3 regions of the Scopulibacillus cellulosilyticus genome follow, and region 3 is predicted to be linked to each of the others. Evidence: riboswitches for the same ligand, from Rfam matches in the RefSeq annotation. Region 3 holds a riboswitch; each other region holds the start of a gene.
The links. A riboswitch is a leader RNA that binds a small molecule or an ion and turns the genes downstream of it on or off. The one in region 3 is predicted to bind S-adenosylmethionine.
Positions count from the first base shown of each region.

Region 1: linked by a shared signal. The riboswitch ahead of metK (methionine adenosyltransferase) and the one ahead of metE (5-methyltetrahydropteroyltriglutamate--homocysteine S-methyltransferase) in region 3 are both predicted to bind S-adenosylmethionine.
Region 2: linked by a shared signal. The riboswitch ahead of ACFQRG_RS18855 (YezD family protein) and the one ahead of metE (5-methyltetrahydropteroyltriglutamate--homocysteine S-methyltransferase) in region 3 are both predicted to bind S-adenosylmethionine.

Region 1 is NZ_JBHTCO010000014.1:13,180-20,746, reverse strand. It holds gene ACFQRG_RS11370 (SulP family inorganic anion transporter) at 1-916, opposite strand, end outside; gene ACFQRG_RS11365 (tetraprenyl-beta-curcumene synthase family protein) at 1,094-2,158, opposite strand; gene ACFQRG_RS11360 (alpha/beta hydrolase) at 2,145-2,960, opposite strand; gene ACFQRG_RS11355 (gamma carbonic anhydrase) at 3,100-3,618, shown strand; gene metK (methionine adenosyltransferase) at 3,663-4,862, opposite strand; SAM riboswitch class I at 4,982-5,119, opposite strand; gene pckA (phosphoenolpyruvate carboxykinase (ATP)) at 5,444-7,012, shown strand; gene ytkD (RNA deprotection pyrophosphohydrolase) at 7,072-7,557, opposite strand.
Region 2 is NZ_JBHTCO010000041.1:81,060-88,626, forward strand. It holds gene ACFQRG_RS18830 (ABC transporter ATP-binding protein) at 1-88, opposite strand, end outside; gene cysC (adenylyl-sulfate kinase) at 515-1,108, opposite strand; gene sat (sulfate adenylyltransferase) at 1,126-2,265, opposite strand; gene ACFQRG_RS18845 (inorganic phosphate transporter) at 2,354-3,418, opposite strand; gene ACFQRG_RS18850 (phosphoadenylyl-sulfate reductase) at 3,415-4,137, opposite strand; gene ACFQRG_RS18855 (YezD family protein) at 4,274-4,417, opposite strand; SAM riboswitch class I at 4,609-4,754, opposite strand; gene ACFQRG_RS18860 (hypothetical protein) at 5,544-5,669, shown strand; gene ACFQRG_RS18865 (winged helix-turn-helix transcriptional regulator) at 6,030-6,401, opposite strand; gene ACFQRG_RS18870 (MBL fold metallo-hydrolase) at 6,504-7,163, shown strand; gene ACFQRG_RS18875 (carbon-nitrogen family hydrolase) at 7,175-7,567, shown strand, end outside.
Region 3 is NZ_JBHTCO010000044.1:35,238-42,804, reverse strand. It holds gene ACFQRG_RS20590 (SDR family NAD(P)-dependent oxidoreductase) at 1-194, opposite strand, end outside; gene ACFQRG_RS20585 (MarR family transcriptional regulator) at 201-599, opposite strand; gene ACFQRG_RS20580 (DUF1572 family protein) at 878-1,372, shown strand; gene ACFQRG_RS20575 (hypothetical protein) at 1,444-1,689, opposite strand; gene ACFQRG_RS20570 (hypothetical protein) at 1,982-2,227, shown strand; gene ACFQRG_RS20565 (hypothetical protein) at 2,261-2,506, shown strand; gene ACFQRG_RS20560 (hypothetical protein) at 2,600-3,115, opposite strand; gene sspL (small, acid-soluble spore protein L) at 3,329-3,472, opposite strand; gene metE (5-methyltetrahydropteroyltriglutamate--homocysteine S-methyltransferase) at 3,601-5,898, opposite strand; SAM riboswitch class I at 5,984-6,124, opposite strand; gene cobA (uroporphyrinogen-III C-methyltransferase) at 6,500-7,273, shown strand; gene ACFQRG_RS20540 (sirohydrochlorin chelatase) at 7,294-7,567, shown strand, end outside.

The sequences.
Region 1 (7,567 bases), on a different contig from region 3:
TAAGGATTAATAGGAATACACCCGCTACTAAGGTTGACAGCCGTTTTCTTCCCCCGGACATTACATTAATAACCGATTGCCCAATCATACCGCATCCTGCCATGCCGCCAAATAATCCGGAGACAATATTCGCAATGCCTTGGCCCCTTGCTTCACGGTTTTTATTCGATGGCGTTTCCGTCATTTCATCAACGATTGTAGCTGTGACCAATGATTCGGTCAGCCCGACAATTGCAATCGCTAAGGAAGTAGGAAATACGATAAAAAGGGTATTTAATGATAAGGGAACAGATGGAATATGAAAGACTGGAAGGGCGTTGCTAAGATGGCCCATATCTCCTACGGTTTTTAAATCAAACTTAAAGGCAAAACTAATAATGGTCATAACTATAATGGCGACTAATGCAGATGGAACAGCCTTTGTGACATAAGGAAACAAATAAACGATAGCCAATGTACCAGCTAACATCGCATACATCATCCAATTAGCATGAACGAATTGAGGGAGCTGTGCCATAAAAATGATAATGGCCAATGCATTTACAAAACCGGTCAAAACGGTTTGTGGCAGGAATGAAAGCAGGCGTCCAATTTTCAGTACCCCAAACACAATTTGAATAATCCCTGTTAAGATCGTGGCTGCAAATAAATACTCCACTCCGTGATCATGGACCAGTGAGACCATCAGGACGGCCGTTGAACCGGTTGCTGCTGAAAGCATCGCCGGACGTCCTCCCGTAAAGGCAATCACAATGGCAATACAAACAGATGCATAAAGCCCTACCATAGGATCGACACCGGCAATAATAGAGAAGCCGATAGCTTCCGGGATAAGTGCAAAAGCAACTGTTAATCCTGATAAAAAGTCTGCTCTGACATTCGAAAACCATTCTTGTTTAATTGCCGCAAAGTTCAAACACTATCACCTCATATTAATTTTTATCAACATTGACTTTTGACTCTCACAAAAGCCGGGGCCGTTTGTAACCAAAATATCCTATCATAGAATACAAGATTTGTATAGACGAAAAAAGTAAAAAGGCCTCCCCCTGTTAAGAAAGAAGCCTTTTCTCATATCATTTAGTAAAACAAGTTATACACTTGGCTTAAAACGGCGATATAGCCAGCCGTTAATAAAAAAGAACATTCCGGCACCGCCGGCCTTTTTCATAATCTTCCTTGCCAGGATGCGAACTTGCTGCTGTTTGGCTACTTTTTTGTCAGCTAAATAAATACCTAATAACCCTCTGTTAACCATCTTGTGGAAATTAACATCGGGAAGATTTGAGATGCTTTCATCAGCTTGTTCAATAAAATGATTGAATCTGTCCATCATCATTTCTTCGCTTTCATAATAAAAACAAAAATTTAAATCGCCGCCCTGTTTGTCTTCTTCTTGGTCTATAAAATAGTCTAATAAAATATGCAATCCCTGCACCCAGGGGAAATATCCTTCTTTCAGCTGAATGGCCAAGTCTTTCATATGATGTTGACCAGCTGCATATGAAACGATACAAAAGATTCCAAGCGTTGACCCGGAGCAGGCAGAAAATTCATACCAGCTCATTTCCGGCAATTTTTCTTGATACCGGCGAAACCACTCTTGCAGCCTTGGCACCCGCTGATCCTGCTTAACATGCTTATGTACTTGGAGATCACAATAAAAACCTGCCAATTCATGGAGAGACGGCTGAATATCTTTTAAAGACGGCAAATGTTTCAAAAAATCTTGGCATGTCCTAACCAAGTCAGCCAAGTAGCCGTCATCAGATGTTATCTTGCGGAACCGGTAATAATCTTTAAGATCTGCACCTGGAGTGAGCGCATCAAGCATTGATTCATGCAATGCCCGAAAGTCCGCCGGATCAAGTGAAACGCTTCGATCGCAAAGATTATCAAGATAATCACTGATTGTTTGATAAGCAACAATAAAGCGGATAACCTTTTGATACTCATCTTTAGCAAGAAGGCTGTAAATTGAACCGCCTTCGCAGTGAAAAGTTTTGGTTTGAATACTTGCCAAGGCTTGCTTTCTCAACTCTTCATCCGGTATAGCCATTGCTTTTTCTTTCCACTTCTCTAATTCCTGATGTACATTTGGAAGAACTTTTCGATAAATTTGTGTCATCATTCCAAAAGGTTTTTTAGGTATTTTCACTAAACAGTCCTCCAGACGACATATTGTTTTCGATAAATGTTAAAGCATGTTGAAAAACAGTTTTTCTTTCGGGTTCATTAAATATTTCATGGTATAAACCAGGCCATTCTTTATAGGTCTTATTTTTTATATTTAAAGAGTCGAACCATTCTTTAACTGAATGCTTATTAACTATTTTATCATCTCCTGCTTGTAAAATAAGCATAGGAAGGTCCGGGAATTTATCTATATTTTGAAAAGCTTCTTCCATCGCAGTTTCTAATTCCCAATACCACCGCGCTGAAATTTTTGTAAGCATAAGAGGGTCTTCAGCATCTCTTTTTAAAACCTCTTCATTACGGGTTGCCTTTTTGTTGCCTGCCGATCTTTTGGTAGGAATTAATAATTCCGGTGCTATTTCGTTTAATAAATATCCTGTTTTCTTTAACAGTGCCGGAAAAGGAAAAGTAAGCCCTAAGCAAGGCGAAGATAAAACAACACCTTGAACGTGTATTCTTTTTTCTTGCAACATTCTTATTATCGACAATCCGCCCAGGCTGTGGCCGAGAAGAAATAATGGCAGCTGAAACTTTTTTCCGTCCTTTACCCAAAATTCAATTGAATTAATATATTCATTAAAGCTTTCGATATGTCCTTTTTTTGACGGGCTTTTTCCGTGGCCGGGCAAGTCCCCCATGACAACATGGAATCCCGCATTCAGCCATTGATCTCTTAGCCACTGGTAACGCCCATGATGCTCGCCGGAACCATGAACAATGACGATAACGCCTTTAGGCACATTTTTGGTTTCCCAAGCCCACACTTGTGCCACCCCTTATATGTTATAATTTTTTCATACTTTCTTTATCCGATTTGTTCTGCTAACCGTTAGCGGGAGAAAAAACCCTCCCATTAATAGAGGCTTTACTTTATTATACTAAGTTATCAGGAGGTGAATACATATGATCTTACCATACAATGGGGTTTACCCTGAAATTTCAACAAGCGCATTTATTGCGCCGGATGCTGTTATCAGCGGTGATGTCAAGATTGGGGAAGAATCGAGCATTTGGTTTGGAACGGTTATACGCGGTGATGTCGCACCGACGCGTATTGGCAACAGGGTTAACATTCAAGATTTAAGCATGCTGCACCAAAGCCCTAATCGTACGCTTATCATAGAAGACGATGTGACAGTCGGTCATCAGGTGACCATTCATAGTTCGATTTTACGTAAGAATTGTTTGATTGGCATGGGATCTATTATCCTTGACGGCGCAGAAATTGGAGAAGGGGCATTTATAGGTGCGGGAAGCCTTGTTCCTCAAGGAAAAGTCATCCCTCCGAATGTACTGGCTTTTGGACGTCCTGCAAAGGTCATCCGGCCTTTAAATGAAGCAGATATCCAGGACATGGCAAGGATCCGCCGTGAATATGTCGAAAAAGGGCAGGCATATAAAAGGCAGATTACAGAAGAGTAGTTTATAAAAAGAGGAGCTGATTGTGATCAGCTCCTCTTGCTTTTTTAAGCTTCGGTTTTAAGAAGTTCGGCTTTGTCTGTTTGTTCCCATGGCAAATCAACATCAGTACGGCCGAAGTGTCCATAAGCTGCTGTTTGTTTATAAATAGGTCTTCTAAGGTCAAGCATTTTAATAATACCTGCCGGACGAAGGTCAAAATGTTTGCGAACAAGTTCAACAAGGCGTTCTTCGGTTACCTTGCCGGTTTCAAAAGTATCAATGGAGATAGATACCGGCTCTGCAACACCAATAGCATAAGCAAGTTGGACTTCGCATTTATCTGCTAATCCGGCCGCAACAATATTTTTTGCGACATAACGCGCTGCATAAGCCGCGGAACGGTCAACCTTAGTAGCATCTTTTCCGGAGAAAGCACCGCCGCCGTGACGGGCATATCCCCCGTAAGTGTCAACAATGATTTTACGGCCTGTTAAACCGGCATCGCCTTGAGGTCCGCCGATAACAAATCGCCCTGTCGGATTAATAAAATACTTTGTATTTTCATCAATTAATTCTTCAGGTACGATCGGTTTAATGACGTGGTTGATAAGATCTTCTTTAATTTGTTCTAATGTTATTTCCGGGTGGTGCTGAGTGGAAATAACGATTGTATCAACACGTTCAGGTTTTCCTTCTTCATTATACTCAACAGTTACTTGTGTTTTTCCATCCGGTCTTAAATAAGGAACTGTTTCGTTCTTTCTCACTTCAGCCAGGCGTCTTGACAGCTGATGGGAAAGCGAAATTGGCAGCGGCATTAATTCAGGTGTTTCATTAACAGCAAAGCCGAACATCAGCCCTTGGTCACCTGCGCCAATTGCCTCTATTTCGTCATCAGTCATTTGGCCTTCACGCGCTTCAAGTGACTGGTTAACGCCTTGGGCAATGTCAGGAGATTGTTCATTAATTGATGTTAATACCGCGCAAGTTTCTGAATCGAAACCGTATTTCGCCCGGTCATAACCAATTTCACGAACTGTTTCTCTGACAACCTTAGGTATGTCAACATAGGTTGAAGTCGTAATCTCTCCAGCAACTAGAACCAATCCTGTACTGACTGTAGTTTCACAGGCGACACGCGCATTTGGATCACTCTTAATGATTTCATCCAAAATGGCATCCGAAATTTGGTCGCAAATCTTATCAGGATGGCCTTCTGTTACAGACTCAGAAGTGAACAAACGTCTAGAATATTTTTTTGTCATCCTAATCCTCCCAAAATATAATAATGAAATAATATGTTATGAAAACGGTACTCGTGCCCCTGAAAATTTGCATGAAAAAAGCCCTTTCCAACTGAGGACAAGGACATTATAACTCTCGCCTCTTATCGTCAAGGTTGAACTAACCTTGCAGGTTAGCACCGTTCCCAGCACTCAGAACTGCGCTGATTACGCTATTTAGGCGCCGGGTGGTTGCCGGGTTTCACAGGGCCTGTCCCTCCACCTACTCAGGATAAGAGCAGCCGTTTTTACTAAGAATAGCGCAGGCGACAACAACTGTCAATAAACAATCAAATTGTCTAAATACAATTAATATATTTTAGGTTATACTATTTAGATAGTTAAATATGTTGGATTGAAAAATTAGAGATATCATTATTATATCTGAAATAACCATCAAAAATCCCCATTTACTTAGGACAATACCCATTTATATGTTCCAACGTATATTTTTTAAAAATAATTCGCAATTAGTATGGACTAAAGAATAAAATATGTTATACTAATTCTAACTTATAAAGGATTGAAATTAACACAAAGGATGGTTTTTAACTATGAAAACAATGCCATTTACTTCAAAATTAGATGAATGCCTAAAATTAGATCATACGTATATGAATTTATCGGTTTCACACCTTATCGAGAAAGCTTTAGAGAAAAAAGAAGCCATTTTAACAAATACCGGTGCCCTGGCGGCAAATACCGGAAAATATACTGGACGCTCCCCTAAAGATAAGTTTATTGTAAAAGAGCCGGAAATTGAAGGTACAATTGACTGGGGAAACAATCAGCCTATTGATGAAAGTGTTTTCGAGAAATTATATTTCAAAGTGATTGATTATCTGAAAAAAAGAGAAGAACGCTTTGTTTTCCGCGGTTTTGCAGGGGCAGACCCTGAATCGCGCCTATCATTGCAAGTTGTCAATGAATACGCTTGGCATAATTTATTTGCCCAACAGCTTTTTATCCGTCCGACAGCTGAAGAATTAAAAACTCACAGCGCTGAGTTCACGATTGTCTCGGCACCAGGCTTTAAAGCCGATCCTGAAGTTGATGGCACACACTCTGAAGCATTCATTATCATATCATTTAAAAGACGCGTTGTATTAATTGGCGGTACACAATATGCCGGAGAAATGAAAAAGTCAATATTCAGCGTTATGAATTACATTTTGCCAAATCAAGACATCCTATCTATGCATTGTTCCGCAAACGTTGGCGAAGAGGGTGACGTGGCATTATTCTTTGGTCTTTCAGGAACCGGCAAAACAACATTATCAAATGATCCAAACCGAAAGCTTATTGGTGATGACGAGCATGGCTGGTCTGCCAGCGGTGTATTTAACATTGAGGGCGGGTGTTATGCCAAAACAATTCATTTGTCTGAGGAAAAAGAACCGCAAATTTGGAATGCCATTCGTTATGGTTCTGTCTTAGAGAATGTCGTTGTTGATGAACAGTCCCGCGAACCTGATTACGATGATAATAAATATACGGAAAATACACGTGCAGCTTATGACATTCACAATGTACCGAATGTTATTTTACCAAGCCTTGCCGGCCATCCTAACACCATTATCTTCTTAACAGCTGATGCTTTTGGTGTTCTGCCGCCGATTAGCAAACTTACAAAAGAGCAAGCAATGTACCATTTCTTATCAGGTTATACGAGCAAATTAGCAGGTACAGAAAGAGGCGTTACTTCACCTGAAGCGACTTTCTCTACATGCTTCGGCTCACCATTTTTACCTTTAGAAGCAGCAAAATACGCTAGTATGCTTGGAGAAAAAATTGACGGTCATCAAGTGGACGTTTATCTCGTTAATACCGGCTGGACCGGCGGTGCATACGGTGAAGGCAAACGTATTAATCTCGCCTATACAAGAGCGATGGTTCAAGCTGCATTACACGGTGAACTAAGTAACGAAGAATCAATGCTCGACCCTATTTTCGGATTAAATATTCCGCTTCATTGCCCAGGTGTTCCTGATCATGTCCTGCAGCCAAGCAAGACTTGGCCAAGCCAAGAAGCATACGAAGAAAAGGCCCGCGAGCTTGCCAAAAAGTTCAAAGACAACTTCAAGAAATTCAAACATGTCTCTGAAGAAATTAAAGCAGCCGGACCTAGATAAATTATTGCCCCTGAATCTTCTTAGAATAACATATTATCAAAAGCCTTAGGGTACCGACCCTAAGGCTTTTTTAAAAACTTTTCACAAATGCGTTCCAGGCTGTATTGAAGTACATTATCCTTCATCATAAAGCTGTATTGATTAGAATGCTTAATATCTTTTGGTATCTCATGAATAAGTATTGGTCCATTTGTTTCAAGGTAATTATCTTTAAGTTTAATTTGCCCAATGGTTGCATAATAGACATTTTTAATAATTACCCCGCTTTTTCCGTCCACTTTATATTGACCAATATAATACAAATCTAAGACATCTGCACCGGTTTCTTCATACACTTCGCGAACGGCCGCTTGTTCAGCATTCTCCCCTTTTTCCACTTTTCCACCCGGGAATTCCCATCCTCTTCTCGGATGTTGAGTTAACAACCACTGATTATGGAAACGGCTTATGACCCAAACATGTTTTGGCGAGCTTGAAAAAGGATGATCTTTAAAGGAAAATGTAACCTGATTTTGATAAAAATCTTCAAAAGTAAATGAATCCATCATTTTTTAA
Region 2 (7,567 bases), on a different contig from region 3:
TGGCTCTCTTAGGAATTTCCAATGACAAATCCTTTATAATTAATTGATCTCCATATCCTGTGGAAATACCCTTTGCAGAAATTGACAATTCACTTCACCCCTTATCTTTTTCCATTTCGCTATTTCCGCTACCATAAGTATAGAAACAAAGAACATCAACAAAAGTAAAATAAACTTCGGAGTTGATTATGTCAGATCCAATAAGAAGAGTAAAAAATACTTCGTAGGGTTGATTTTCCTTTTTAGGCATTTCACAAACCCTTTTAAAACCAATAGTAAATACAATAATTAAAAATGATAATCATTATCAATTACTATATTAATGTTGCCTCCAACTGTTGTCAATCAATATTTGATAACGATTATCAATATTAAGAAAAAGTTATCCACAGTTCACAAAGTTCACGGGGTCAGACCCCAGAAACGTGTGGATAATGTGGATAACTGAAGTTGACCTCGTTATGGCCGGCATAAAAAAAAGCCGTCTCTTATGCTATGAGACAGCCCTTCTATCTTAAATGAAACCATTTCCCTTTAGATAGTCAATGATTTGATCAACACATTGATTGATTGTCAGGTATTCCGAATCGATGGTAATTTCCGGATTCTCCGGTTCCTCATAAGGTGCGTTTATCCCAGTAAACTCACGAATTTCTCCTTTGCGTGCTTTTTGGTAGAGTCCTTTTGGATCGCGTTTTTCACATTCATTTAACGAGCATTTAACATAGACCTCAACAAATTCATCGGCCTCCAGCAATTGCCGCACTGACTCGCGATCTTCTTTGTAAGGAGAAATAAAAGCTGTCAGAACAACGCTCCCGCTGTCAACGAACAGTTTTGCTACTTCTCCTATGCGGCGAATGTTTTCTTTCCTGTCAGTCTCCGAAAATCCCAAATCCTTATTTAATCCAAACCTAATGTTATCCCCGTCTAAAACATAAGATTGCAGATTATCTTCAAAGAGCCTCCCGGCAACAGCATTAGCTAATGTTGATTTACCTGAACCCGATAACCCTGTAAACCAGATCACAAAACTATGATGTCCGGCTCGACTTCTCCGTTCCTCTTTTGAAATAGACGCGGAATGCCAGGTGATATTTGCAGACATTTTCTTAGCTCCCTTCGTTACTGCGGTACCTTTTCTGCCAGTCCCTCTACAAGTACTTGAACAACCTCCGGACGGCTAAATGTGCTTGGAAGTGCCTCCCCGTTTCTTAATAAGGTCCTTACTTTTGTTCCTGAAAGAATTAATCGGTCCTCGTTAGAATGCGGGCAGGTTTTTAACGATGCCATACTGTCGCATTTTAGGCAGTAAAAGCTGTGTTCAAAAAATAACGGCGTAATCCCTAATTCCTCTTTAGTAAAATTGCTGAATATTTTTTGAGAGTCATAGGTGCCGTAATAGTTGCCAACACCTGCATGGTCCCTGCCGACAATAAAATGCGTGCAGCCATAATTTTTGCGTACCATTGCGTGAAAAACAGCTTCTCTTGGTCCAGCGTATCTCATTGCTGCCGGAAAGACCCCTAATAATACCCGATCTTTAGGATAATAATTCTCAAGCAATACCCGGTAACTCTTCATACGGACGTCTGCAGGAATATCATCGTTCTTTGTCTTCCCGACAAGCGGCTGTAAAAATAACCCGTCAACTGTTTCAAGCGCCGTCTTTTGGATATATTCATGGGCACGATGAACAGGGTTTCTTGTTTGGAAGCCAACTACTGTTTTCCAGCCGCGCTCTTCAAATTGCTGTCTTGATTCAGCAGGTTCATATGTTTCACCAGGGAATAACTTCTCCGGTTTTTTTGTCAGGATAATCTCACCGCCAAGATAAACAGCCGGACGTTCAAACAGCTTAACGACACCAGGATGCGCAAGCTCGGTTGTCCGATATACGAATTCCGCTTCTTTCAGTTTATCTGGTTTAAATTTATCTTGAATGCGCAGCACCCCGTAAACCTCACCATGATGGACAAGCTTTGTTTCTTCACCAACATTTAAAGATAATGCTTTATTCTCATCGACAGGCAATGTGATCGGGATTGACCAAACCGTCCCATCTGAAAGTCTCATGTTCTCTACAACACTGTCATAGTCACTCTTATTAAGAAATCCTGTTAACGGGCTGTAAGCGCCAATACCGATTAATTCAAGGTCACGAAGTGCAATTACATCAAGTTCCACCGAATGTTTGATTTTTGAAACCTCATAATTTGGTTGATAGCGATTGATTAATGTTCCTCCATGCGGTGCAATAGTCATCAATATTTCCTCCTCATTTTTGTTACAAAGTTTTTAGGTTCTTCTTATCTATCAAATGCACATTCAAATGCGCATTTTTCATAGTTGTTTACTTGGTTTTATAGTCAATTTTGTCCTGAAATAATTTCAATCCAACTGATTTTGTTAAACTGATCCCTCCAATCGTTGCAGCAAAAACAATGACGACTACAACGAAGGCATACCAGTTTGAGAAAATAAAAGCCTGGACAAACACATAAGATAAAATCAATGAAAACATTGGAGATACAATCCAGATTTTCAATAACCTTTTTACAATACTTTTTTGAAAAACATTCACGCCATTTTTGGTGTAACCTATTCCGAGTATTGAAGAGGTCGTAATCTGCGCCATCGGAACCGGGATGCCAAAAATTGAGGCTAATATAACAAGACTGGCGCCAGTAGACGAAATAATAATCCCTTCAATTTTTGAAAAAATAACGATTTTCTTTCCGTTAGTTTCAATCACTTTTCTTCCTAAAAGCAGGACCCCTATACCTACAGCAATCCCGCCAATCCATTTTCCTTCGCCAATATTCAAGATACCGGCGCCAACAAGCGGGCCCACAGAATTGGCTACATTATTCATTCCTGATGAAAATGCTTCAAAAAAACCTGCAATAATGAGCAAGACCGTTAATAAAATTGTTTTATTTTCAAGAAAGCTGGTTAGTTTTATTTTTTCAAAAAGCTTCTTTAAGATAATTGTGATTATAAAAGCAAGTACAGGAACCACAAGCCAGCAAATGATGATAAAGATGAGTTTTGATAAATACATAGATTGATAGGCAACCCCTATACCTACTACAGCGCCAACAGTCACTTCACTTGTTGACAGCGGAATGCCCATAATATTTGCCATAAACAATGAGGAAGCGGCTGATACTAAGATAATGATAACGATTTGGACACTTAGATATTTTTCGTTGATAAGCCCTGATCCAATCGTCTTAATAACTTCTCCCCCGCCAATGGTTGCACCCAGTAAAATGCCAATTGAGCACAACAGTAATGCATAGTAAACCTTTTTAACAGCGCCAGAACCGTAAGCGACACCTAAGGAAGCGGCTGCTCCGCTCCCGCCAATATTTAGAGCAAAGAGCAAGCCAACCAATATTGCTATCCATGTCATGATGACGTTCCTCTTGTACTGACATGTAATCCGCATTCAAGTTTCTCTTGTCCTGCCCACCGGCCTGAGCGTAAATCTTGTTCGTTAAAAGCAGGCTGTGTACAAGGTTGGCATCCGATGCTTGGATATCCTTTATCATGAAGAACATTATAAGGTAATTGGTTCTTATGAACGTATCTCCAAATATCTTTCCAAGTCCAATGAATGAGCGGACAAACTTTCACTTTGTGAAATTTATCATCCTTATTAATATATTGGACATTTTTTCGTGTAGGAGACTGCTCCCTTCTTAGACCGGAAATCCAGGCAGATACATGATCCAATGATTCTTTTAACGGTTCGATCTTTCTTAAATGGCAGCATAAGTTAGGATTACTTTTCCAAAGTTCCTTGCCGTATTCTTCTTGTTGTTCTTCTAATGTTAACTGCGGCTTTTTTAATATAATCGTCAAATTCGGGTATTTTTCCTTAATTTGATCGATCACGTCATAAGTTTCCTGAAAGTGTAATCCTGTATCTAAAAAAACGATATGTGCATACGGGTTAACTTTTGAGATGAGATCAATTAAAACGATGCCCTCTACTCCGAAGCTGCATGAATATAAAATTTCATCTCCATATGTTGAATAAGCCCATTCAAGAACTTCAAGCGCACCCTTTGTTTCAGAATTTGAATCAAATGATAATTCCGGTGTTAGCCAATTTTGATACGTTATCAATTTTTCTATACTCCCTTCATCAAAAGAGGCGGCCTTAGCTTTTTAATACGTGTTCAAAAAAAGAGGAAAAGAATCTTCCCGGACCCCTTTGAACAATCGTAAGCTAAAACCGCCTCTAGTTTGTCTAGTCAGCGTATTATTTTAATCTTACTTTTTCATTTTTTTCAAGCTGAATGACTTTACCATTTTGGACAACAAGTGTAATTGATCCAAAATGCATGGATTTAAGCATTTCTTTTATCTGTGAAATGACTGGATCTAATTGTTCACTATTACCCACTTCAGTCCCCCCTTCAATTAGAAAACTTGGCAATCATCAAGCTGTCTTTAGCTGATGATTTCCTAGTTGCTATATACTATCCGCCGTCTTGGCCCTAACGCATAAACTCAATCAAGCTAACCAAGATATTTTTGATAGTAAATTAGGAAATGCCTCCACTTCAGAAAGACTGCGAGGTAATTTCTCAACCTTACTTATCTTCCAAAATGGTATCCATTTTGCTGGATTTAGCACCTTATCCTCATACTCTGGTAATATAATGAAAAACTGAGCTGAGCAACGGACAGGTTGCCGGGGTTTCATCGGGCCATATCCCTCCGCCTTCTCTTGATAAGTATTAAGTGTTATTGATTTAAAATCTTATCATAATAAACAGAAAAGTCAACCCGACTTTTTGGGTCGGAATAGTATTTTTTAATAAAATGTTTTATTTCACAGCATTTTCAACGAAAAAATTTACTGAAATTAGTAATTTTTATTACAAAAAGGCTGATTTGAATTAAAAGTATTGTTCAGTTCATTTCATCCCGTTCAGTAATCGCGGCTAATTTATCATATAAATAATCATAAAAAGTGTGAAGAAAATTTTAGGCTTATCCACATTTCGGGGGTCAGACCCCATAAACTGTGGATAACTTATCAAGGAGTGTATAGTACTTTAATTCAAAAAAATCCCGCCGAAGGGCGGGATTCTGATTTCTACTTCAAGAACCATTTAATTTTCTTAACTCCTGATCGCTTTAAAAACAGTTTCCTAGTAATATTAATTATCAAAAGAAAAAAGGACCCATGATATATGCGCCCTGCAGCATTGGCCCCACCTACGCCAGATGCCATAACAACCACATTTGTTGTTCAACCTAATAACATTATAAATGATAACGCTTACAAAATCAACTCGAATAACCAAATTGACCTTTCAAAGGGTTAAATCATGAGTAAGCAAAACCACCTGCCATAGCGCCGGTGGCTTCCCTCACATGGAAGTAAATTAACTTCTAAACACATATGGGGGTAACCGCCACATGCCCCTGCATACGATAAACCATTAGAGAGTTTCATAATATAAGGATTTCAAAAATTAATTCATATTATGAATACCCTTTTTATTGAGGAGGTTTTTTATTTGGAAAAAAACAAGATTTACGAAACAGCGGACAAAATTTACAATGTGATTGCTGGTAAAGGGATCAAAGTTGAAAAAGTCGAAACAGAAAAAGGCATGGCGTTTATGAGATATTTAAAAAAGTAGAACAACTGATTTGAGTTAGTGCATGAAAATAACCCCAAAAGTACTTTAAAAAGGAGACTCGCAGTGAGTCTTAGTAACAAATTATTGTTTAAATTACTTTTTTTAATGTCACCCATAATTTTTATGTTGGTATTTATGTTAATTAATGTATTTCTTAACAACAATGATTTTTCATTAGGCTTCATGAATGCTTTATCTGTTACAGCTATATATTACTTTTTCATTAGTTTATACTTTATCTTTTTTCATATAAAAGATGAAAAGAATAATGATATGTAACTCCAAACTGATTCTCCTTATATCATAGGATGGTCAGTTTAGAGTTCTTATAACGATCATTAAGTCAACTAAGACAAAAATTTAAGATCTTTTATTTTCATTCTTTTTACATAAATAAGCGTTGCCCCATGTCTCTATAGATTTAAGTATTGGGACAAAATCTTCTCCAAGAGCTGTTAAATAATATAAAACCTTCTTAGGGTTATCGTTTGTTTCTTCCCTTTCAATGATGCCATCATTTTCGAGGTCTCTAAGTTGCAGTGTAAGAATACGTTGGCTTATACCTGGTATTTCACGGCGCATTGCATTGTAATACATTGGTGATTGCGACAATAAAGATAAAATGATGCCTTTCCATTTACCACCAAAAATATGCATTGTTAATTCAATTGGACAAGCTTGCTTTACAGTAAATGTACAAGTACCATATTGATCGCTTTTAAAGCCTGACATTTTCTCACCTCAATGGGCAGTAACAAAAATGTGCCTTCTTGTTACACCTTTTTTCACTTATTAAACTAATGATATCAAATAAATAAGAAGAAGGTGTATGAATTGGAACTTGTTCAAATCTCTGAACATGTTTATAAACTTACTTATAAAACCGTCGTTGGCATTCCGGTCAAAATCAATACATGGTACGTGGTGGATGGTAAGGATGTTTATATCATTGATACCGGAATGAAAGAATATGCACGTACGCAGTTGAACGCAGCAAAATCTTTAGGTGTTCCCAAAAGTATCTTACTGACACACGGTCATTTGGACCACATTAATGGTGCCAAGTATTTACGAGATGAATTAAACATTCCTATATACTCGCACGAAATTGAAATTCCGTTTATCAATGGTGAAAAGCCATATCCAAACAAAACAGAAAAGGAAACAACAGGTGTTGAACATCAAGTTGAAGGTTTAAGTGACAATATCATTAAAACTTTACCCCTAGACATATATTTAACATCCGGTCATACTCCGGGGCATGTGATATACCATCATAAAGATGACAATGTATTGTTAACTGGAGACTTGTTCATTTCTCATGCTGAAACCTTACACCCACCAATTCAAAAGTTCACAGTTGATATGGACGAAAATATTACTAGCGGGCAAGTTATAGATGAAATAAAACCCTCTATCATATCTTCATCACATGGCGAAGATGTTAAATACAATGATGAGTTATATGCCATTTATAAATTTAGATATGAATAGGAGGTAGAAAAATGAAAATACAATTATTTCAAATTGAGATTATAGAAGGAGAAGTTGAGCAAAACGAAAGCCGTATAAAAGCCTTATTTGAAGAAAATCTCGAAGCAGATACTGAGATTGTTGTGATACCTGAAATGTGGAATAACGGTTATGATTTACACCATTTAGCGGAAAAAGCAGATATCAATTTAACAAGAAGCCTTCCTTTTATCCAAAGTTTAGCAACCAAACATCACGTGGATATTATTGCAGGTTCAGTTTCAAATAAACGCAATGACAACATTTATAATACAGCCTTTGCGGTATCAAAAACGGGTAAGCTGCTCTATCAAAAAGATAAAATACATCTCGTGCCGATGTTAGATGAACATTTGTATTTAACTAGTGGAGATGAAGTTCCAGAA
Region 3 (7,567 bases):
TTAGAAACATCCGCTTTAACAAAGATACCTTCTCCGCCTTTTTCTTTTACAAGGCTAAGAGTTTCTTCCCCCGTTTGTTGATTAAAGTCAACTAATACTAACTTCATTCCCGCTTCAGCCAATTTTAAGCTGGATGCGCGGCCCATACCGCTTCCGGCACCAGTAATTACTGCGACTTGTTCAGTTTGAGACATAACCAATCACTCCTTATCTAATTTATAATCTTTAAGGTTGTCCACCATTTTTTTGTAATAAATATGAAGATTCTTTAATTCCTTGTCAGAAAAGCCTGACCACAATGAATCGGTTAAAGAAAAATATTTTTCATTAATTTGGTCAAGTACTTCTGAGCCCAAAGAGGTTATTTGTAAAAGGGTTATTCGCCGGTCATTTTCCGGTTTTTTACGCTCAATATAACCTTTTCGGACTAACTTGTTAGTAAGGTTCGTAACAGCGGGTAAACTGATTTCCAACCTTTCTGCAAGCTCAGTGCTTTTCTTAGCACCTTCCTCATTTAAAATTTCAAGAATATAAACTTGAGATCCCGAAATATCACTATCAAGAATTTTGCCATAAGCAATAATAAATTTATGAACCATTATTGATAGCAGCTTGGAAAGCTCATTCTTATCTTCCTCGTAAATGACGTATCACCTCTAATACTTTAAACCTTTAATAGTTAAAACTATTAACTAATTTGATTGTATCCCTATTTATCCACATTGTCAATTGTCACGGGGTCTGACCCTGTGAACTGTGGATAACCGGGAGCTGGCTATACATATCATTTACTTATCTAATGGAGGGAATAAACAACGTATATCGAATATTAAAGGGAATTTACAATATTGTTATTAAAATAGAGGGAGGAGATTCAATGGATAAAATAGCAAAAGAGTATTTACGCGTTATTATTGAAAGGTTTACGGATATGAAGAAGACAGCTGAAAAAACGATCGAGCAGTTAAATGATGAACAATTAAATTGGTACCCAAACGAAGAGTCCAATAGTATAACGGTTATTATGAAGCATATGTCAGGTAACATGATTTCGCGTTGGACTAATTTTTTTACAACAGATGGTGAAAAAGCAAATCGGCAAAGAGACGAGGAATTTATTAACGATATTAATCGTAAAGAGCTTATGAATAAATGGGAAATGGGGTGGGCTTGTTTATTTAATGTTATTAATCAATTAAATGCAGAAGACCTTCTCAGAACCATTTTTATAAGAAATGAACCGCATACGGTAATTGAGGCGATTGAACGTCAAATGTATCATTATTCTTATCATATCGGTCAAATTGTTTATATTGCCAAGCAAATTAAAGACAGTGAATGGAGGACGCTGACGATTCCAAGAAAGAAATAATCTTATTAAATGCTGCCCTGCTTTTATAAAAAGTCAAGTTATATCTAAAAACTAAAATTAAAAACGGGGGATCATCTAAAAAAGTTCATTGCTCCATAGTTTACATCCTCATCGTTTATAGACGAGTCAATGACATCATTATCAAAGATAAGATTGATGTTGCACGGGGCGTCATCTCTGTATCCAGTGACAATGACACTATTGTTTCTTTTGGAATGAGAGCCCCATCCAAATCCTTCATTTTCCCCATTAAAGAAACCGGTGTTTCCCCATCCTCTATCAATCGACGCATTATTGTATTGAATAGCGATATCCAAAGTTATACCCCCTTATAAATTCGAACATGGCCTTTGTCCGATAATGAGGAAATCAGTTTCAGTAATTAAAAATAGTTTATGCGGAATTATTTTTTAGGTGATTAGATTTAAATTTTCAATCTTGACAATCCATTCACGATGAAGGTATCCAAACATATAATAATTTGAAATAATATGGTTAAAAAATGTTGGATTTTTTCCTGAATGATCATATCAATAAAAAAAGTTGGTCATAGTTTGTAATAAAGCTGAATTAGAATTGTATATTAATGTTGTGAAAGGGGCTAGTTGGATGCCTATTGAAATCATTTATAATGCAACAAATCTTAATAGCGTGGCTGATAATGTAGGTATTTTTAATGGACAAAATCAAGGATTTGGCTGGGATAACCATTTTAAGCAAAATAACAGCAACTTTCCGGCTGGATTATTAATTACTTCACCCGCAAACGCTAATATTATCATTGATAATGATGTCATAGATGCAACGATTAATGATCAAGACTTTAATCCGGGGACAATTTTACAAGGATTATAAAAGCGGATCTTTCATCAAAAAGGTGGTGAGGTCGTGGCGATAGTTATTACGTTTAATACGAACAATATTAATAGTGCCGTTTATAATTTTGGCGCTTTTAACGGTGAAAACCAAGTTTTTGGCTGGCACACTCATTATAAACAAAATAATAATTATTTTCCGATTGGAATAGCGATGTCAAACCCCGCTAATCTGAATTTTATTTCCGATATCGATGTTATTGATACAACAATTAATGATCAGGATGCCAACATAGGAAGTGCTTATCAGCAGACATAAAAATAAATAAATGGAAGTTATTAAATGGGCTATCTTATATGAAGATAGCCTCTATTTTTGACTTAATGAACTATTATTCAAAATGATCCCAGATTAAAAATCGTGTTCTAAGCTGGTTAAAGTGTCAATAATGGATGCTAAAAATTCCTTAACCTCACTGATGTGTGATTCATTAATGGATTCATTGAGAGAGATATTGATGGCATCTTGGAATTCTCCATTGTATTCACCATAAATGTAAGACAAATGCTGAGTAACAGAAGGCCGGTATTTCCTCCAGTGTTTATTGATTAAAAATAAAATAGCTTCACAATCCGTTTCTGGATGCTGTACATTAACATAAAAAGTGATTTTCAACTGACATCCCAAATTTGCTGTATCGGCATCAAGGATTTCTGCGGAAAGAGTTTGCGTGTTTGCACTAAGTGTGAGTTTGGCTGATACAGTCCCGTCTCTTTTTGTGAAAGTTAACGAGAAATCCCTGCTCATTTTTGCCAAATCAATGTTGTCAACACGATCAATGACTGATAAATTGCCATTTAAGTCCAGTTCATATACCGCACCTTCGATAACCACTTTTAAATTTTCATATATTGTCGGGTCGAACATAGTGGACTCCTTTGATTGCTTTGCTTGAATAATGGATAATAACACCATTTTATATTAAATGTCTCTTAAATAAAAATAAATAACTTATCCGTGGATACTCTTCATGATCCAATAACATCATTTTGAAGGGATTAACAAGCCCTTATTGACGAAAGTTTTTCTTTATTATTGAAATGGACAGAATAGAAAATCCACAGGTTCAATCCTGTGGATTTAAATTTTAGTATTTTTCTTCTTAGCTCTTTGTTCAAGCTGGGATTTCGGCTGTTGATCAGCAGTATCTTCAGATAAGCCTTGGGGATTAACTGAAGATGCAACTTTTCCTCGATGTGTACGGTTTTCTTCTCTATGTGTCATTAAAACACCTCCAGTAGTTATTTTTCCTAACTGGAGGTGTTTTTATCCGAGATTATTATGGTCGCATAGCTTCAAGGAAGCATATTCAGACAGCTGCTTTGTTCCCTTTACGAAAAGTACTTTAATTTTTATGCTTTAGAAACAGCCGCTTGCTCTCTTATTTTTTTGGCAGCTTCAACCATTGCCTTCAATGCGCCGACCACTTCATCTTTCTTTCTGGTTTTTAAGCCGCAGTCAGGGTTAATCCAGAATAATTCAGGATCAAGAACTTGAAGAGCGCGGTTTGAAATATCTTCAATTTCCTTAACTTCAGGTATACGCGGGCTATGGATGTCATATACGCCAAGGCCAATGCCTTTATCGTAACCTTTTTCTTCAAAAGTACGGATGATTTCTCCGTGGCTTCTGGCTGCCTCAATTGAAATAACATCGGCATCAAGAGCGCTGATTGCGTCAATGATGTCATCAAATTCCGAATAACACATATGTGTATGAATTTGTGTGCTGTCTTGAACTGAAGATGTTGACAGTCTAAAGGCATATACAGCCTTTTCAAGATATGCTTCCCATTTGTTTTGTTTTAAAGGAAGCCCTTCACGAAGCGCAGGTTCATCCACTTGAATCATCTTAATGCCTTCAGCCTCTAATGTTTCAACTTCTTTTCTTAGTGCTAAGGCAATTTGATAAGCGACTTCATAGCGCGGAATATCATCACGGACAAATGACCAATTTAATATTGTTTGCGGTCCAGTTAACATGCCTTTTACCGGTTTGTCAGTTAATGATTGCGCATAGACGCTTTCTTTAACAGTCATTGGCTCAATGAAATGGACATCTCCGTAAATTAACGGCGGTTTAACGCAGCGTGAGCCGTAAGATTGTACCCAGCCGTTAGAGGATGTATCAAAACCGCCCAGCTTTTCACCAAAATATTCAACCATGTCATTTCGTTCAAACTCGCCGTGAACGAAGACATCCAAACCGATTTCCTCTTGAAGGGCAATGGCTTCATCCATTTGTTCTTTAACGAAACGATCATATTCCTCATTGGTCCATTCACCATTTTTCCAAGCTCTTCTTGCCTTTCTGACTTCCGGTGTTTGCGGCAGGCTTCCGATTGTTGTTGTCGGTAAAAGCGGAAGCTGGAACTCTTGTTGCTGGATTTTATAACGTTCTTTGAACGATGAATTCCGATCGCTTGAAAAACCGGAGAGATTTCGAATGGCATCACGTACTTGAGTATTATTACGGCTGATTGATTGATTTAACGCTTCAATGGCTGTCGCACTTTGAGTGATTTCTGTTTCAACAGCGCTTTTGCCTTGGCTAAGCCCCTTAGTAAGCAAGGAGATTTCTTCAAGTTTTTCATCGGCGAAAGATAGTGCTTTTACTAATGTAGAATTAAGTTTAGTTTCATTCTTTACAGTAACAGGCACATGAAGCAAGCTTGAAGACGGTTGGACGAAAAGCGTTTCAATTCTTGTACTTTCAATGATATCTTCAAGCAATTCAAGCTTTGCTTGAAGGTTGGAACGCCAAATGTTTCGGCCGTCAATAATCCCTGCAGCAAGAACTTTATCCTTTGGAAAACCATATTTTTTAATTGAAGCAAGGTTCTCTCCTTCATCATGTACAAAGTCAAGTCCGACACCTTGTACAGGGAGATTTACAACTTCTTGATAATAATCTAATCCTTCAAAGTAAGTTTGCAGTAAAATATTTAGTTTAGTTAAAGAAGAAGAGAGTTTTTCATATACTTCTTTAAAAATTTCGATGTCTTCAGCTTGCAATGATGTCGCTAGAATAGGTTCATCAATTTGTACCCATTCAGCACCTTCCTTTTCAAGCTCTTGCAGAACTGTAATATAAAGCGGTACAAATTTATCAAGCAACGTCTTGAATTCTTCAGGCTTGTATCCTTTGGAAAGCTTTAAGTAAGTGATAGGGCCGAGTATGACCGGTTTTCCGTTGATGCCAAGCTTTTCTTTTGCTTCACGGAAAAACTTCAGCGGCCGGTTTTCTGTGATTTTTGGTTCAGCCTGATTAAGTTCAGGAACTATGTAGTGATAGTTTGTATTGAACCATTTAGTCATTTCTGATGCAACAGCCTTTTGATTGCCGCGTGCGATTGCGAAATAAGTATCAAGCGAAACCGGACCATCGCTGTATTCGAAGCGTTCTGGTATTACGCCGAACATAACAGATGTATCAAGGACGTGGTCATATAATGAAAAATCACCGACAGGAATAAGGTCAATGCCTTGATCCTTTTGTTTTTGCAGGTGATTAAGACGCAGCTTTTGAATATCTTCCAGAAAAGTTTCTTTGTCAATTTTACCTGACCAAAACTTTTCAAGTGTTCTTTTCCATTCCCTGTTTTCCCCAATCCTTGGATAGCCTAAATTAGAACTGATTACTGTTGTCATTTTCTCCCCAACTCCTTTTTTATTATGTCTCTTAAGTGTTAAAAGGGCCCCGCTACAAAGTAGAGAGGCCCCAATAAGATTAAACATCTTATTTTTCAAAGCAATCGCTTTGCAGGAATTGGCACCTTGTCCGGGACTCAGGTAAGCAAAAATAAGATGCTATTCTGAGTGCCGGACAGGTTGCCGGGCGTCAAAGGGCCAGTCCCTCAGCCTCTCTCAATAAGATGGGATATTCAAATCATTTAACTTAAAATGGAGTTTATCATGACAGTTTCCAATTGTCAAACTAATATTGAAACTTTTTATGCCTTATTAGTCCAATTGTACATAATAAAAGGATTGGCTTGTCGTAAAGAAGCTCAGATGTAAATAAAGGCTTGGCGTAAATCGCAAAACCAAGTTTTTCAAATAAAAAATCAAGAGATTTAAATTATGTAATTGACAATTAACTATTAACTGTCTACAATGAAAATCAAATTAAACCCAGTAAATAAGTTGGAAAACATGGTTTTGTTCTCTGATTGAAATAAAGAAAATTTAAAAAATAAAGGTAATGGAATTTATTGAGTACTTTCAAAAATGCTTGAGGGAGAGGTTCACGGTGGGTAAAGTTTATCTTGTTGGCGCAGGGCCTGGAGATCCTGATTTAATTACGGTAAAAGGGATGAATTGTATTAAAAAGGCCGATGTCATTTTATATGATCATTTGATTAATAAAGATTTACTGAATTATGCAGATCAGGCAGCTGATCTCATTTATTGCGGGAAATTGCCGAATTACCATACGATGAAACAAGAGACAATTAATCATTGGTTAGTGAAACTCGCTAAGGCCGGAAAGACTGTCACAAGATTAAAGGGCGGGGATCCTTTTGTTTTTGGCAGGGGCGGTGAAGAAGCTGAAATACTGGCTAAAAATAGCATTGATTTTGAGGTTGTTCCGGGTATTACCTCGGGGATAGCGGCATCTGCTTATGCGGGCATTCCGGTGACTCACCGGGACTTTAGCTCATCGGTCGCATTTGTAACGGGCCACCGCAGGGATGAGGAAGACGCGGAACACTATTGGCAGTGCCTGGCTAAAGGCATTGACACATTGGCCATTTATATGGGAGTCGGTCAGCTGCCTGACATTGCACAAAAGCTAATCGCTTATGGACGTCAAAAAACAACACCGGTCGCGCTCATCCACTGGGGTACAACAGAAGAACAGGAAACTGTTACAGGAACATTGGAAAATATTGTTGATAAGGCAAAACAATATCAAATAAAAAATCCGACAATGATAGTTGTCGGGGAAGTTGTACATCTCCGGGAAAAGATACAATGGTTTGAAAAAATTAATAAAAATGAAGCAGAGCGTTTGTCATCTTAACTCAGGAAAGTTGTGAGATTATGCAGGCGATTTTATACATTGGACATGGAAGCCGTGTTCCAGAAGCAACCAGGCAGGCAAGAGATTTTATCGAACAGTGCATAAAGCAAATTTCAGTGCCGATTCAGGAAATATGCTTTTTGGAACTGGCGGAACCAAACATTCTTGAGGGCATTGAGCGCTGTGTTAATAAAGGGGCGACAAATATTGCTGTTCAGCCGGTGCTTCTTCTTGCGGCAAAACATATCAAAAGAGACATCCCGTTAGAACTGGAAAAAGCTAAACAGCGTTTTC